Regions from separate parts of the Streptomyces sp. NPDC026092 genome, predicted to be linked through region 4. Evidence: riboswitches for the same ligand, from Rfam matches in the RefSeq annotation. Region 4 holds a riboswitch; each other region holds the start of a gene.

Region 1 (2,931 bases), on a different contig from region 4:
TGACACCCAGTGGGCCACCTGCGCGCCGATCGCCGGCCTGACCAACGACGGCGCCAAGCCCGACGTCGACCCCGGCCCGTCCGTCAAGCCGTCCGAGCCGACCGGCCCGCGCCCCGAGTCCAACCGCACCTCCGGCCTCCCGGACGGCTCGTCGAAGACCCAGGGCCCCTCCACCCCCTCCGCCGAGGTCTCCACGCCGTCCACGGCGACCCCTGAGACCTCCACCACGCCTGAGACCTCCACCACGCCGACGACGCCCGAGTCGTCGACCTCCCCGTCCGCGCCGGGCACCGGCAAGCACCGGGGCGACGCGGCACCGGAGGAGACGGGTAATACGGACAAGGATCGCGAAACAGGGCGTCACGCCTCGCCGTCTGACGCGCCGACAGTGGACGGCTCCGTCGAGGAGCGCGCGAACCGGGGCAGTGGGGGCGACACGGACAAAACGCCCTCCCAGGGCATTGCCGACGCTATCGGCGCATACACCGTCAAGCCCGGCGACAACCTCACCGAGATCGCCCAGCGCAACGAACTCCCCGGCGGCTGGGGCGCCCTCTACGACGCCAACCGCTCGACCGTGGGCGCCGACCCGGACCTCATCCTCCCTGGCCAGAGCCTCGATCTGACGCTCGGGACCCCTGCGGACAAGACCGCGGACAAGACGGCGGAAACGGACGCGAAGTAGGGGCGGTTCGGGGCTGAATGTCCGGTTCTGCGCAAGTGAGACATGGGTCTCTTCGCCTCAACTGGCATGTCTCGTCCGCGAACTCCGCTTCCGTCACCTCTCACCTGCGTAAACACCTTTCATCCCGAGGCAAGTAGGGGCGTTTTGTCCCTCATGGGCGTCTTTGAACTTCCCCCGGGTCTGTGTCTACGGTCGTGACCGCTCGCCACCGCGGGCCCCGTCGACCGAAACGCCGAATCCTGCCGTCGGCCGATGGGAACAGTCGTCGCGTCAAGCGCCGTAGGCAGGAGCGGGGGACCCAAGGTAAGTGCCGTCCCCGGCCGTTGAGACAGACGGCCGAAGGAACGGCTTGGGGTGAAGCCGCGCGCTAGGTCGCGCGGCCGGGCAACTCACATCGGCCCGAACCCGACAGCTCACCTCGTAGGCGTCGGTGAGGAGAATCTCCATGCTGTTTTCCGCCAAGGGCAAACACCGTCGTCCCTCCAAGGCCACCCGCGCCGTCGCCCTCGCCGGCGTCGCCGGCGTCGCCGTCGCCGCCCCCCTGATGGGCGCCGGCACCGCCTCGGCCGCCACCGTCTCCGAGTGGGACAAGGTCGCCCAGTGCGAGTCCGGCGGCAACTGGTCGATCAACACCGGCAACGGCTACTACGGCGGCCTGCAGTTCTCCAGCTCCACCTGGGCCGCCTTCGGTGGCACCGCGTACGCCGCGAGCGCCGACCAGGCCTCCAAGTCGCAGCAGATCGCCATCGCCGAGAAGGTCCTCGCCGGTCAGGGCAAGGGCGCCTGGCCGAGCTGTGGCGTGGGCCTGTCGGCCGCCTCCCCCGGCGCCGCTCCCGTCGAGGAGAGCGCGCCGAAGCCGGAGCGCAAGGCCGAGCAGCCGACGACCCGCAGCGAGCAGCGGACCGCCCCGAAGGCCGCGCCCAAGGCCGAGTCGAAGAAGACCGTCACCACCCCGACCGGCAAGAAGGTCAAGAAGGGCGACGGCGAGTACAAGGTCGTCTCCGGCGACACCCTGAGCACCATCGCCGCCGCCCACGACGTCAAGGGCGGCTGGGCGAAGCTCTTCGAGCTCAACAAGGACGTCGTCGAGGACGCCGACCTGATCTACCCGGGCCAGCAGCTTCACCTGAAGTGAGCCCGACGGCTCGTGTGAGTCCGGCGGCTCGCGCGGGTCCTACGACCCTCCCGCGGTGACCACCCCGGTCCGGAGCGTTTCTTCCCCCGTGCGCTCCGGGCCGGGGTTCCGCGCTGTCCGGGACCGGTTGGCGTCTCGCCCGACCGGTACCGAGCCGGTTACCGCCGAGTAGTTCTGGGGCCCTTTGGCCCGAGATGCATGCCCTTGGGTCCTTTTTCGTCCCAGGGGGCGGGCGCCCGGCTGGCTGGAGCCCTGGAGCCGGTTAGGCTCTTGTCGCAAGGCCAAAGCGACCCTGCACCGCAAGCGTCACATCTAGCGTCACATCCCAGAAGGAGATGCTCGTGCCGTCCATCGACGTCGTCGTAGCCCGGGAAATCCTGGACTCCCGAGGCAACCCCACGGTCGAGGTCGAGGTCGGCCTCGACGACGGCAGCACCGGCCGTGCTGCCGTTCCGTCCGGTGCCTCCACCGGTGCGTTCGAGGCCATTGAGCTCCGTGACGGAGACAAGAACCGCTACCAGGGCAAGGGCGTCGAGAAGGCCGTCCTCGCCGTGATCGAGCAGATCGGCCCGGAGCTCGTCGGCTACGACGCCACCGAGCAGCGCCTCATCGACCAGGCCATGTTCGACCTGGACGCCACGGACAACAAGGCCTCCCTCGGCGCCAACGCCATCCTCGGCGTCTCCCTCGCCGTCGCGCACGCCGCGTCCGAGGCCTCCGACCTCCCGCTCTTCCGCTACCTCGGCGGCCCGAACGCGCACCTGCTGCCCGTTCCGATGATGAACATCCTGAACGGCGGCTCGCACGCCGACTCCAACGTGGACATCCAGGAGTTCATGATCGCGCCGATCGGCGCGGAGTCCTTCTCCGAGGCCCTGCGCTGGGGCACGGAGGTCTACCACACCCTCAAGTCCGTCCTGAAGACCAAGGGCCTCTCCACCGGCCTCGGCGACGAGGGCGGCTTCGCCCCGAACCTGGACTCCAACCGCGAGGCGCTCGACCTCATCCTGGAGGCCATCAAGCAGGCCGGCTACGTCCCGGGCAAGGACATCGCGCTCGCGCTCGACGTCGCCGCGTCCGAGTTCTACAAGGACGGCTCGTACGCGTTCGA
Region 2 (2,931 bases), on a different contig from region 4:
CATCAGGTCGGGCCGCTTGGCCGCGACGTCGTCCCCCGAGCTCTCGCCCCGCAGCCGCCGCCCGATCCACGGGACGAGGTACTCCTTGGCCCAGTGGATGTCGTCGCGGCGGACCTCCAGGGTCCCCCTCGGCGGAAGCGGCGGCCAGACCTGGTCCGGGTCGGCCGGCACCTCCATGCCGAGGACCTGGGCGGCGCGCAGCGCGACCCGGGTGTGCCCCTCGGGCGACAGGTGCAGCCGGTCGTCGTCCCAGGCCCGCCTGTCCTGCACCGACTTGAGCGACCACAGGTCGAGGACCGGGCAGTCGTAGCGGTCGGCGATGGCCCGGACGTGGGCCGTGTACGTCGCGATCTTGCCGCGCAGGTGCCGCAGCACGGGTACGTCGCGGGTGTCGAAGCCGGTCGTCACCATCACCGTGCCGACCGCCGACGTCAGGTCGGCGACGGCGCGCTCGAAGCGCTCGGCGACGTCGTCCGGGTCGGTGCCGGGGCGGATGATGTCGTTGCCGCCCGCGCAGAAACTCACCAGGTCGGGGGCGAGTTCCTTGGCCCTCGGGACCTGCTCCGCGACGATCTGGTCGAGGAGCCGCCCCCGGACGGCCAGGTTGGCGTAACGAAATGCGTCGTGCTCCGGCAATTGGTCGGCGAGGAGTACCGCGAAACGGTCCGCCCAGCCGACGTACTTCCCGTCCGGCCCGGGATCTCCCACGCCCTCCGTGAAGCTGTCCCCGATCGCCGCGTACGACCCGAATGCCTTCATGTCTCTTGATCTCGAATCGTCTGCCACGGGAGTTCATCTTTCCCTTACGTATGTGACCTACGCGACCGTAAGGAGGGGTTGACGCCGGGTGAGATATGCCACCGGTCAAGATTCCACCAAGCCGGAATACGCCGCAGGGGCCCGGCACACCGAAGTGCCGGGCCCCTGTGGGGTGCTGCTGGTGACGCGGGTGATGCGGAGGCGTCAGATGCCGACGCCGTGCTGGCGCAGGTACGCCAGCGGGTCGATGTCCGAGCCGTAGCTCGGGCCGGTGCGGATCTCGAAGTGCAGGTGCGGGCCGCTGGAGTTGCCGGTCGAGCCGGAGAGGCCGATCTGCTGGCCGCCGGTGACGGTCTGGCCGGTCGAGACGGAGAGCGAGGAGAGGTGGGCGTACTGGGAGTACGTGCCGTCGGCGTGCTGGATGACGACCTCGTTGCCGTACGCGCCGCTCCAGCCGGCCGAGTGGACGGTGCCCGCGCCGACGGCCTTCACCGAGGTGCCGGAGGAGGCGATGAAGTCGACACCGGTGTGGTAGCCGGAGGACCACATCGAGCCGGAGGCTCGGTACGGGGTGGAGATGCCGCCGCCGACCGGAGCGACCCAGCCGGAGGAGGAGGCCTGGGCGGGGGCGGAGTCCTGGGTGGCCGTGCTGCGCTCGGAGGAGCGGGAGGCGCGCGACTCGCTCGTGTCGGAGGACGAGGACTTCTTCTCGGCCTTCGGAGCGGCCTTGGGCGCCGCGGCCTTCGGGGCGGCCGTGGACTTGGCGCCGAGGGTGAGCTTCATGCCGGGCAGGATCAGCGACGGGTTCTCGCCGACGACCTGGCGGTTGTCCGCGTAGAGCTTCTGCCAGCCACCCTTGAGGTCGTGCTCGGCGGCGATCTTCGACAGGTAGTCGCCGCGGACGACGGAGTACGTCTTCGGCTTCGCCGCGGGGGCGGCGGCCGGAGCGGCCGGGGCCTTCGCGGGGGTGGCGGCGAGAGCGGCGACGGCCTTCTCGGGCGTCACGGTCGGAGCGGCCTTCTCGGCGGCGTGGGCTCCGGTCGCGCCGAGCAGCGGGAGGGCGACGACGGCGCCACCGGTGCCGGCGGCGACGAATCCGCGCGTGATCGGGTTGACCTTGGGACGGCGATGCTTACCCTTCGCGGGCATGGCGAATTCCTCTCCGTCGCCTGCGAGGTGAGCTGTCGGGTTCGGACTGGAGATGTCCGGCCGCGTTCTCACGCGACTTCACCCCAAGCCGTCCGGTCGGGCCGGTGCGGCGTACTTACCTGGGTCCCCCGCTCCTGCCGTACGTGGATGGGTGCGGATTCGATTCCGGGCGGTGGCAGGATTCGGCGGTCCGACCGGATTGAGCGTGACGCTAGACGAGCGGAGTCGAGCCGAACAAGCCGCCCGATTCCGCCCGCATTCCGCGGCGTGATATTCGCGCCGTATTCCGGTCACCCTCCGTGGATGACGGAGGATCGATTTCCTTTTCCGGCCAGGGAATTGGTCCGGACGATCAGGCACGGTCCGTCACCTTTGAGACGCTGCTCACGCCCCGAATCCCATCTCCCCTGCAACCAGGGCGCGTTATATCGAAGGGTTTAATTCGGACAGAACGCCCATTCCCTTACCCAGGGGTGCGCACGGCCCCCGGCACCCGGGATGATTGCCCCAGGAATCGATCAGGAACCGATCGCGATCCGTCTACCTTCAGGAGCACTCGTGACGCAGCAGCTGCCCCAGGTCCCGTCGACCGAACCCGAGCTCGCCGGGGTACGCAACTTCCGTGACGTGGGCGGACTGCCGACCGTGGACGGTGGTGCGGTGCGCTTCGGACGCCTCTTCCGCAGTGGCCACCTGGCCCACGCCACCGAGGAGGACGCGGCGTTCCTCTCCACCCTTGGGCTGCACACGATCTTCGACTTCCGCAATCAGGCCGACGTCAAGATCGAGGGCCCGGACGTCGAACTGCCCGGTGTACGGAATGTGAACATACCGCTCAACGACCCGGCCGACGGCAAGGAGTTCTGGAAGCTCGTCCGCTCCGGCGAGCTGGAGCAGCTCCGCGAGATCCTCGGCGACGGGAAGGCCGCGACCCGAATGTCCGATTCGTACCGGCAGATGATCGTGGAGCGGACGGCGGAGCACAGCCGCATCCTGCACGCGCTCGCCGAGGACAGCGTCCCG
Region 3 (2,931 bases), on a different contig from region 4:
GAGCATGACGTTCCACCCGCAGCCCGAGCCGGGCGCGGCGAGGCCCTGGGCCTTTCCCGCGCCGGACCGCGGAGCGCTGGACAACGGCCTGACGGTGCTGCGCTGTCACCGCCCCGGCCAGCAGGTCGTGGCCGTCGAGATCTTCTTCGACGCCCCGCTGGAGGCCGAGCCCGCCGGTCTCGACGGTGTCGCCACGATCATGGCCCGAGCCCTCACCGAGGGCACCGACCAGCACACCGCCGAGGAGTTCGCCGCCGAGCTGGAGCGCTGCGGCGCCACGCTCGACGCGCATGCGGACCACCCGGGCGTACGGGTCTCCCTGGAGGTTCCCGTCTCCCGGCTGCCCAAGGCGCTCGGGCTGGTCTCGGAGGCCCTGATCGCGCCGGCGTTCCTCGAGACCGAGGTCGAGCGCCTGGTGAACAACCGGCTCGACGAGATCCCGCACGAGACGGCCAACCCGGCCCGCCGGGCGGCCAAGCAGCTCTCCAAGGAGCTCTTCCCGGCCGAGTCCCGCATGTCCCGGCCGCGCCAGGGCACCGAGGACACGGTGGCCGCCATCGACGCCGCCGCCGTCCGCGCCTTCTTCCAGACCCACCTGCGGCCGTCCACGGCCACCGCCGTGGTCGTCGGCGACCTGACCGACGTGGACCTGGACAAAGTCCTCGCCGAGTCGCTCGGTGCCTGGACGGGCAACAGCGCGGAGCCCCGGCCCATGCCGCCGATCACGGCCGACGACACAGGCCGTGTGGTCATCGTCGACCGGCCGGGCGCCGTCCAGACCCAGCTGCTGATCGGCCGCGTGGGCGCCGACCGGCACGACCGCGTCTGGGCCGCCCAGGTCCTCGGCACGTACTGCCTCGGCGGCACGCTCACCTCCCGCCTGGACCGCGTCCTGCGCGAGGAGAAGGGCTACACCTACGGTGTCCGGGCCTTCGGCCAGGTCCTGCGCTCCGACGGCGAGGGCCACGGCGCCTCGATGCTCGCCATCAGCGGCTCCGTGGACACCCCCAACACCGGCCCGGCACTTGACGACCTGTGGAAGGTGCTGCGCACCCTCGCCGCCGAGGGCCTGACGGACGCCGAGCGCGACGTGGCCGTGCAGAACCTGGTGGGCGTGGCTCCGCTCAAGTACGAGACCGCGGCCTCCGTCGCGGCGACCCTCTCCGACCAGGTCGAGCAGCACCTCCCGGACGACTTCCAGGCGCAGTTGTACGCGCGCCTGGCCGAGACCGGCACGGTCGAGGCGACGGCAGCCGTCGTCAACGCCTTCCCGGTGGACCGGCTCGTCACGGTGCTCGTGGGTGACGCGGCCGAGATCGAGGAGCCGGTCCGGGCCCTCGGCATCGGCGAAGTCACCGTCGTCACCGGCTGATCGAGCAGCATCGAGCGGCGCACCGCCGCCGAAGCGGAGCAAACGGAGGACCCCGACGTCACGTTACGTCGGGGTCCTCCGCTATGTCCGTATTGGGGCGGAGGGTGACCGTATGCCCTGTGGCATGTCTTACAAACTGGCGTGTCTGTTTGGTGATTGAAAGACGATCCGCTTAGCGTCGGTCCGGCTGTTCGCCAGTTGCACCCGCCGCGCCCGCGGCATCGGACAGTCATCGCCGAGTCCCCGTCAGGCGCGAGCCTGGGGAGCCGGGGACCCACACGAAGTCCCTGGGGTGAATCGGACGCCTTCGCATCCGTGCGGAGGGGCCCGTAGGAGACCTTCCTGCTCCGAACCCGTCAGCTAACCCGGTAGGCGAGAAGGAAGGAAAGGATCAGCCACTACATGGCGTTCACCCGTGCCACCGGGAAGCATCGTGGTCCGAGCCGTCTGGCGCGCCGCAGCGCAGGCGTCGCCGGCGTCGCGTCCCTCGCCACCGCCGGCGTCATCGGCACCCTGGCCTCCCCGGCGCTCGCCGCCGACACGGACGCCCCCTCCCTCGAGGACACCGGCCTGACCCAGGTCGTCGTGGCCGACAACGCCCTCGCCGACAAGATCGACGCCCAGGCCGCCGCGCAGGAGCGCGAGGCCGCCGAGGCCGAGGCCAAGCGCGTCGCCGAGGCCCGCGCCAAGGCGGAGGCCAAGCGCAAGGCGGAGGCCCGCGCCAAGGAGATCCGCGCGGCCAAGGAGCGCGCCGCCCGTGAGGCCGAGCGCAAGCGCCTGAACTCCTTCCAGCTGCCCGTGGCCGGCTCGTACGTCTCCACCGGCTACAAGACCGGCGGCTCCCTCTGGTCCTCCGGCAGCCACTCCGGCGTCGACTTCCACGCCGCCTCCGGCACCAAGGTCGTCTCCGTCGGCTCCGGCACCGTCGTCGAGGCCGGCTGGGGCGGCGCGTACGGCAACAACATCGTCATCCGGATGAACGACGGCACGTACACCCAGTACGGGCACCTCTCGGCCATCAGTGTCTCCGTCGGCCAGTCCGTCACCCCGGGCCAGCAGATAGGCATCTCGGGCTCGACCGGCAACTCCACCGGCCCGCACCTCCACTTCGAGGCCCGCACCACCGCCGAGTACGGCTCCGACATCAACCCGGTCGCGTACCTCCGCGCCCGCGGCGTGAACGTCTGACCCGACCGGCCGTCGAGGTCCCGCACCGCACGTCAGAAAAGCCCCGGCTCGTACTGAGCCGGGGCTTTTCGCTGACCAAAAGATATCCATGATTACCGAGGACCCGTCGGAAATACCGCCCCGCTGCAATAGAGTCACCGGACAACCGGTTTCGCGCGTATTAAGGCGGAGGTCGATCATGCGCATTCCCGCGCACTCGGTGTGCACGGCGATCCGGGACGACATCGTCACCGGCGTCTTCGAGCGCGGCAGCCGGCTGACCGAGGAGCAGCTGGCCCGCCGGTACGGAGTCTCCCGCGTCCCGGTCCGCGAGGCGCTGCGCACCCTGGAGTCCGAGGGCTTCGTGATCACCCGCCGGCACGCGGGCGCCC
Region 4 (2,931 bases):
CGCCAGCGCGAAGTACGGGACGGCGGCGAGCCCGGCGCGCTCGGTGGTGGCCAGGAGTTCGCCCTCGTACGTGTCGCGCGAGAGCAGGTTGTAGTGCGGCTGCAGGGCGACGTAACGGGCGAGGCCCTCGGTCTCGGCGAAGTCGAGGGAGGCCTGGAGCCGGTCGGGCGCGATGTTGGAGGCGGCGACGGCCCGCACCTTGCCCTCCTTCACCAGCTGGTCGAGGGCGGTGACGATCTCCTCGACCGGGACGGTCGGGTCGTCGAAGTGCGAGTAGTACAGGTCGATGTAGTCGGTCCCGAGCCGGCGGAGCGACTCCTCCACCGCGCCCTTGATCGTGGTCGCGGCGAGGCCCTTGTACCGGGGGTGCGCGCCGACCTTCGTGGCGATGACGACCTCGGAGCGATTGCCGCGCGAGGCCAGCCACTTGCCGATGACCGTCTCGGACTCGCCGCCCTGATTGCCCTCGGCCCAGGCGGAGTACATGTCCGCGGTGTCGACGAAGTTGCCGCCGGCGGCCGTGTAGGCGTCGAGGACCGCGAAGGACTGCTCCTCGCTGGAGGACCAGCCGAAGACGTTGCCGCCGAGCGCGAGGGGGAAGACGTTCAGTTCGGAAGTGCCCAGTGGGCGCAGTGAGGTCATGGGACGGTACAACGACCGCCCCGGGTACGGGTATTCCGGCAGCCCTGACGTGGGGGGGGTTACGCCAGGGCTGCCGGAGTCGTGAGGGCTCGGGAGGTCCTCGGACCGCGAGGCCGTTGGGCCGCCGGGCCCTCGGACCGAGAGGCCGTTGGGCCGCGAGGCCCTTGGACCGGGAAGCCCTTAGACCGAGAGGCCCTTGTTGCCCAGCCAGGCCGCCGGGTCGATGCCCGAGCCGCCCGCGGTGTGGACCTCCAGGTGGAGGTGCGGGCCGGTCACGTTGCCGGTCGCGCCCACGCGCCCGATCGTGTCGCCGGTGCCCACGGTCTGGCCGACGCTCGCGGTCATCGAGGACAGGTGCGCGTACCAGATCTCCGTACCGTCCTCGAGTTCGAGGACGATCCGGTAGCCGTACGAGCCGGACCAGCCGGCCGACTTGATGGTGCCGCCGTGCACGGCCTTGACCGGCGTGCCGGTCGGCGCCGCGAAGTCGAGGCCCGTGTGCTGGCCGGAGGACCACATGGAGCCGGACTGGCCGTACGTGGAGGTGATCGTGTACGAGGACGTCGGCAGCGAGTAGCTCGCGGCGAGCTTCGCGAGGCGCTCCGCCTCGGCCTTCGCCGCAGCCTCCTCCTCGGCCTTCTTCTTCGCCGCGGCCGCTTCCTTCTCGGCCTGGTCCGCCTTGGCGGCGGCCTCAAGGGCGGCCTTCTCGGCGGCGGCCTTCTCCGCAGCGGCCTTCTCGGCGGCGTCGGCGGAGGCCTGCTGCTGCTCGGCCTGCTGCAGGATGCGGGCGCGCAGCGCCTCGCCGGCGTCGGCGGTCGAGGCGGAGGCGGACTGGCCGCTTCCGGCCTTCTCGACGCCGTCGGCCGGCAGGGCGAGGGTGGCCGTGAGCGGCTGCGGGTTGGTCGTACCGGAGTCCGAACCGCCGTCGGAGATGAACTCGCCGACACCGGGCAGCTCGGAGGCGTCCGGCAGGTTGAGGTCGGGCAGCGATATCGAGACCGGGGGCTTCTCCTTGGCGGTCGCCATGCCGCCCGCGCCGACGGCCGCGATGACACCGACGCCGAGGACGGTGGAGGAGCGGGCGAAGCCGGAGCGCTGCTTCACGACGCGGTGGCGGCCGCCCGAACGGGCCTGCTGGCGCAGGGAGTCCTCGGTCGGGTTCCACTCCCCCAGCGTCGTCGCGTCGTCGTCCGTCCCGGCGGCGCCACGGGCGCCGAACGCGTTGAACCCATCGGAAAGACCGTCGGGGGCAGGGCTGTTGGACGCCACGGAGGCGTGCTCCTTTCCTTCCTTCTCGCCTACCGGGTTAGCTGACGGGTTCGGAGCAGGAAGGTCTCCTACGGGCGGTTCCGCACGGATGCGGAGGTGCCCGATTCACCCCAAGTAGTGGTTCCCCGGTTCCCTTTCAGGATTCGGCGCACGCGCACGGTGCCGTCTCTTGCGACGGCTGGGACGACCGCGCTGCGTTATCGAACGTTAATAGACACGAGGGCCGGATTCCAAGCCGTTCCGGTTGATCATTCACGAGATTGAGCTGGTACAGCCCGATTTGATCCCGCTTCAGTACGGAGTCTTACCGCCACCCCGGAACTGATGGTTCGTCAATTGTTATCGGAGCGGTACACCTCCACTACACAAGGTCACCACATGCGGAACGAGGTACGTCACGGCACCACGGGCATCGTCCGGCGCCGCTCCGGCTGCCCCGCTCCCGGCCGGCTCACGGCGAGCAGCGCCATGTCGTCGGTGGAGCCCCCGCCCGTGTACCGGCGGACGTCGTCGACGAGCGCGTCGAGCATCTCCTCCGGCCCCGGGAAGATCCTCCCGACGAGCCGCTCGGCCGGTTCGTAGAAGGCCCCCGAGGCGTCGCGCGCCTCGGAGAGCCCGTCGGTGTAGAGGAGCAGCGTGGCGCCCGGCGGGTACGGGGCCTCGTCGGCCCGGTCCGGCCAGGCAGCCAGCTCGCCCATGCCGAGCGGCAGCGCGGGCTCGGTCGGCTCCAGGTGGGTCAGGCCCCCGTCCGCGTACAGCAGCAGCGGCTCGGGGTGGCCCCGGTTCACGACCCGTACCCGCCCGCCCCCGCGCGGGATCTCCGCCAGGACGGCCGTGGTGAACCCCTCGAAGGCGTCGAGCCCGGAGCGGCGGGTGCCCTCGCGGGCCAGCGCCCGTTCGAGGCGCTGGGCGACCCCCTCCAGCGAGGCCTCCTGCTCGGCCGCCTCCCGGAAGGCGCCGATCACGACGGCGACCGCCTCGACCGCGTCGAGCCCCTTGCCGCGCACGTCCCCGACCACG

The links. Region 4 has a riboswitch for cyclic di-AMP ahead of AB0F56_RS30905 (M23 family metallopeptidase). Riboswitches for the same ligand answer to the same signal wherever they lie in the genome.
Region 1: another riboswitch for cyclic di-AMP. It lies ahead of AB0F56_RS29400 (transglycosylase family protein); the one in region 4 lies ahead of AB0F56_RS30905 (M23 family metallopeptidase).
Region 2: another riboswitch for cyclic di-AMP. It lies ahead of AB0F56_RS01210 (LysM peptidoglycan-binding domain-containing M23 family metallopeptidase); the one in region 4 lies ahead of AB0F56_RS30905 (M23 family metallopeptidase).
Region 3: another riboswitch for cyclic di-AMP. It lies ahead of AB0F56_RS22030 (M23 family metallopeptidase); the one in region 4 lies ahead of AB0F56_RS30905 (M23 family metallopeptidase).

What each region holds. Positions count from the first base shown of each region.
Region 1 covers NZ_JBEZYN010000022.1:27,646-30,576, forward strand. The annotation lists gene AB0F56_RS29395 (transglycosylase family protein) at 1-685, shown strand, start outside; cyclic di-AMP (ydaO/yuaA leader) riboswitch at 951-1,127, shown strand; gene AB0F56_RS29400 (transglycosylase family protein) at 1,131-1,820, shown strand; gene eno (phosphopyruvate hydratase) at 2,156-2,931, shown strand, end outside.
Region 2 covers NZ_JBEZYN010000001.1:266,379-269,309, reverse strand. The annotation lists gene AB0F56_RS01215 (SGNH/GDSL hydrolase family protein) at 1-759, opposite strand, end outside; gene AB0F56_RS01210 (LysM peptidoglycan-binding domain-containing M23 family metallopeptidase) at 964-1,908, opposite strand; cyclic di-AMP (ydaO/yuaA leader) riboswitch at 1,913-2,072, opposite strand; gene AB0F56_RS01205 (tyrosine-protein phosphatase) at 2,467-2,931, shown strand, end outside.
Region 3 covers NZ_JBEZYN010000013.1:115,538-118,468, forward strand. The annotation lists gene AB0F56_RS22025 (pitrilysin family protein) at 5-1,372, shown strand; cyclic di-AMP (ydaO/yuaA leader) riboswitch at 1,596-1,762, shown strand; gene AB0F56_RS22030 (M23 family metallopeptidase) at 1,775-2,560, shown strand; gene AB0F56_RS22035 (GntR family transcriptional regulator) at 2,739-2,931, shown strand, end outside.
Region 4 covers NZ_JBEZYN010000024.1:95,304-98,234, reverse strand. The annotation lists gene AB0F56_RS30910 (aldo/keto reductase) at 1-642, opposite strand, end outside; gene AB0F56_RS30905 (M23 family metallopeptidase) at 823-1,911, opposite strand; cyclic di-AMP (ydaO/yuaA leader) riboswitch at 1,923-2,070, opposite strand; gene AB0F56_RS30900 (PP2C family protein-serine/threonine phosphatase) at 2,307-2,931, opposite strand, start outside.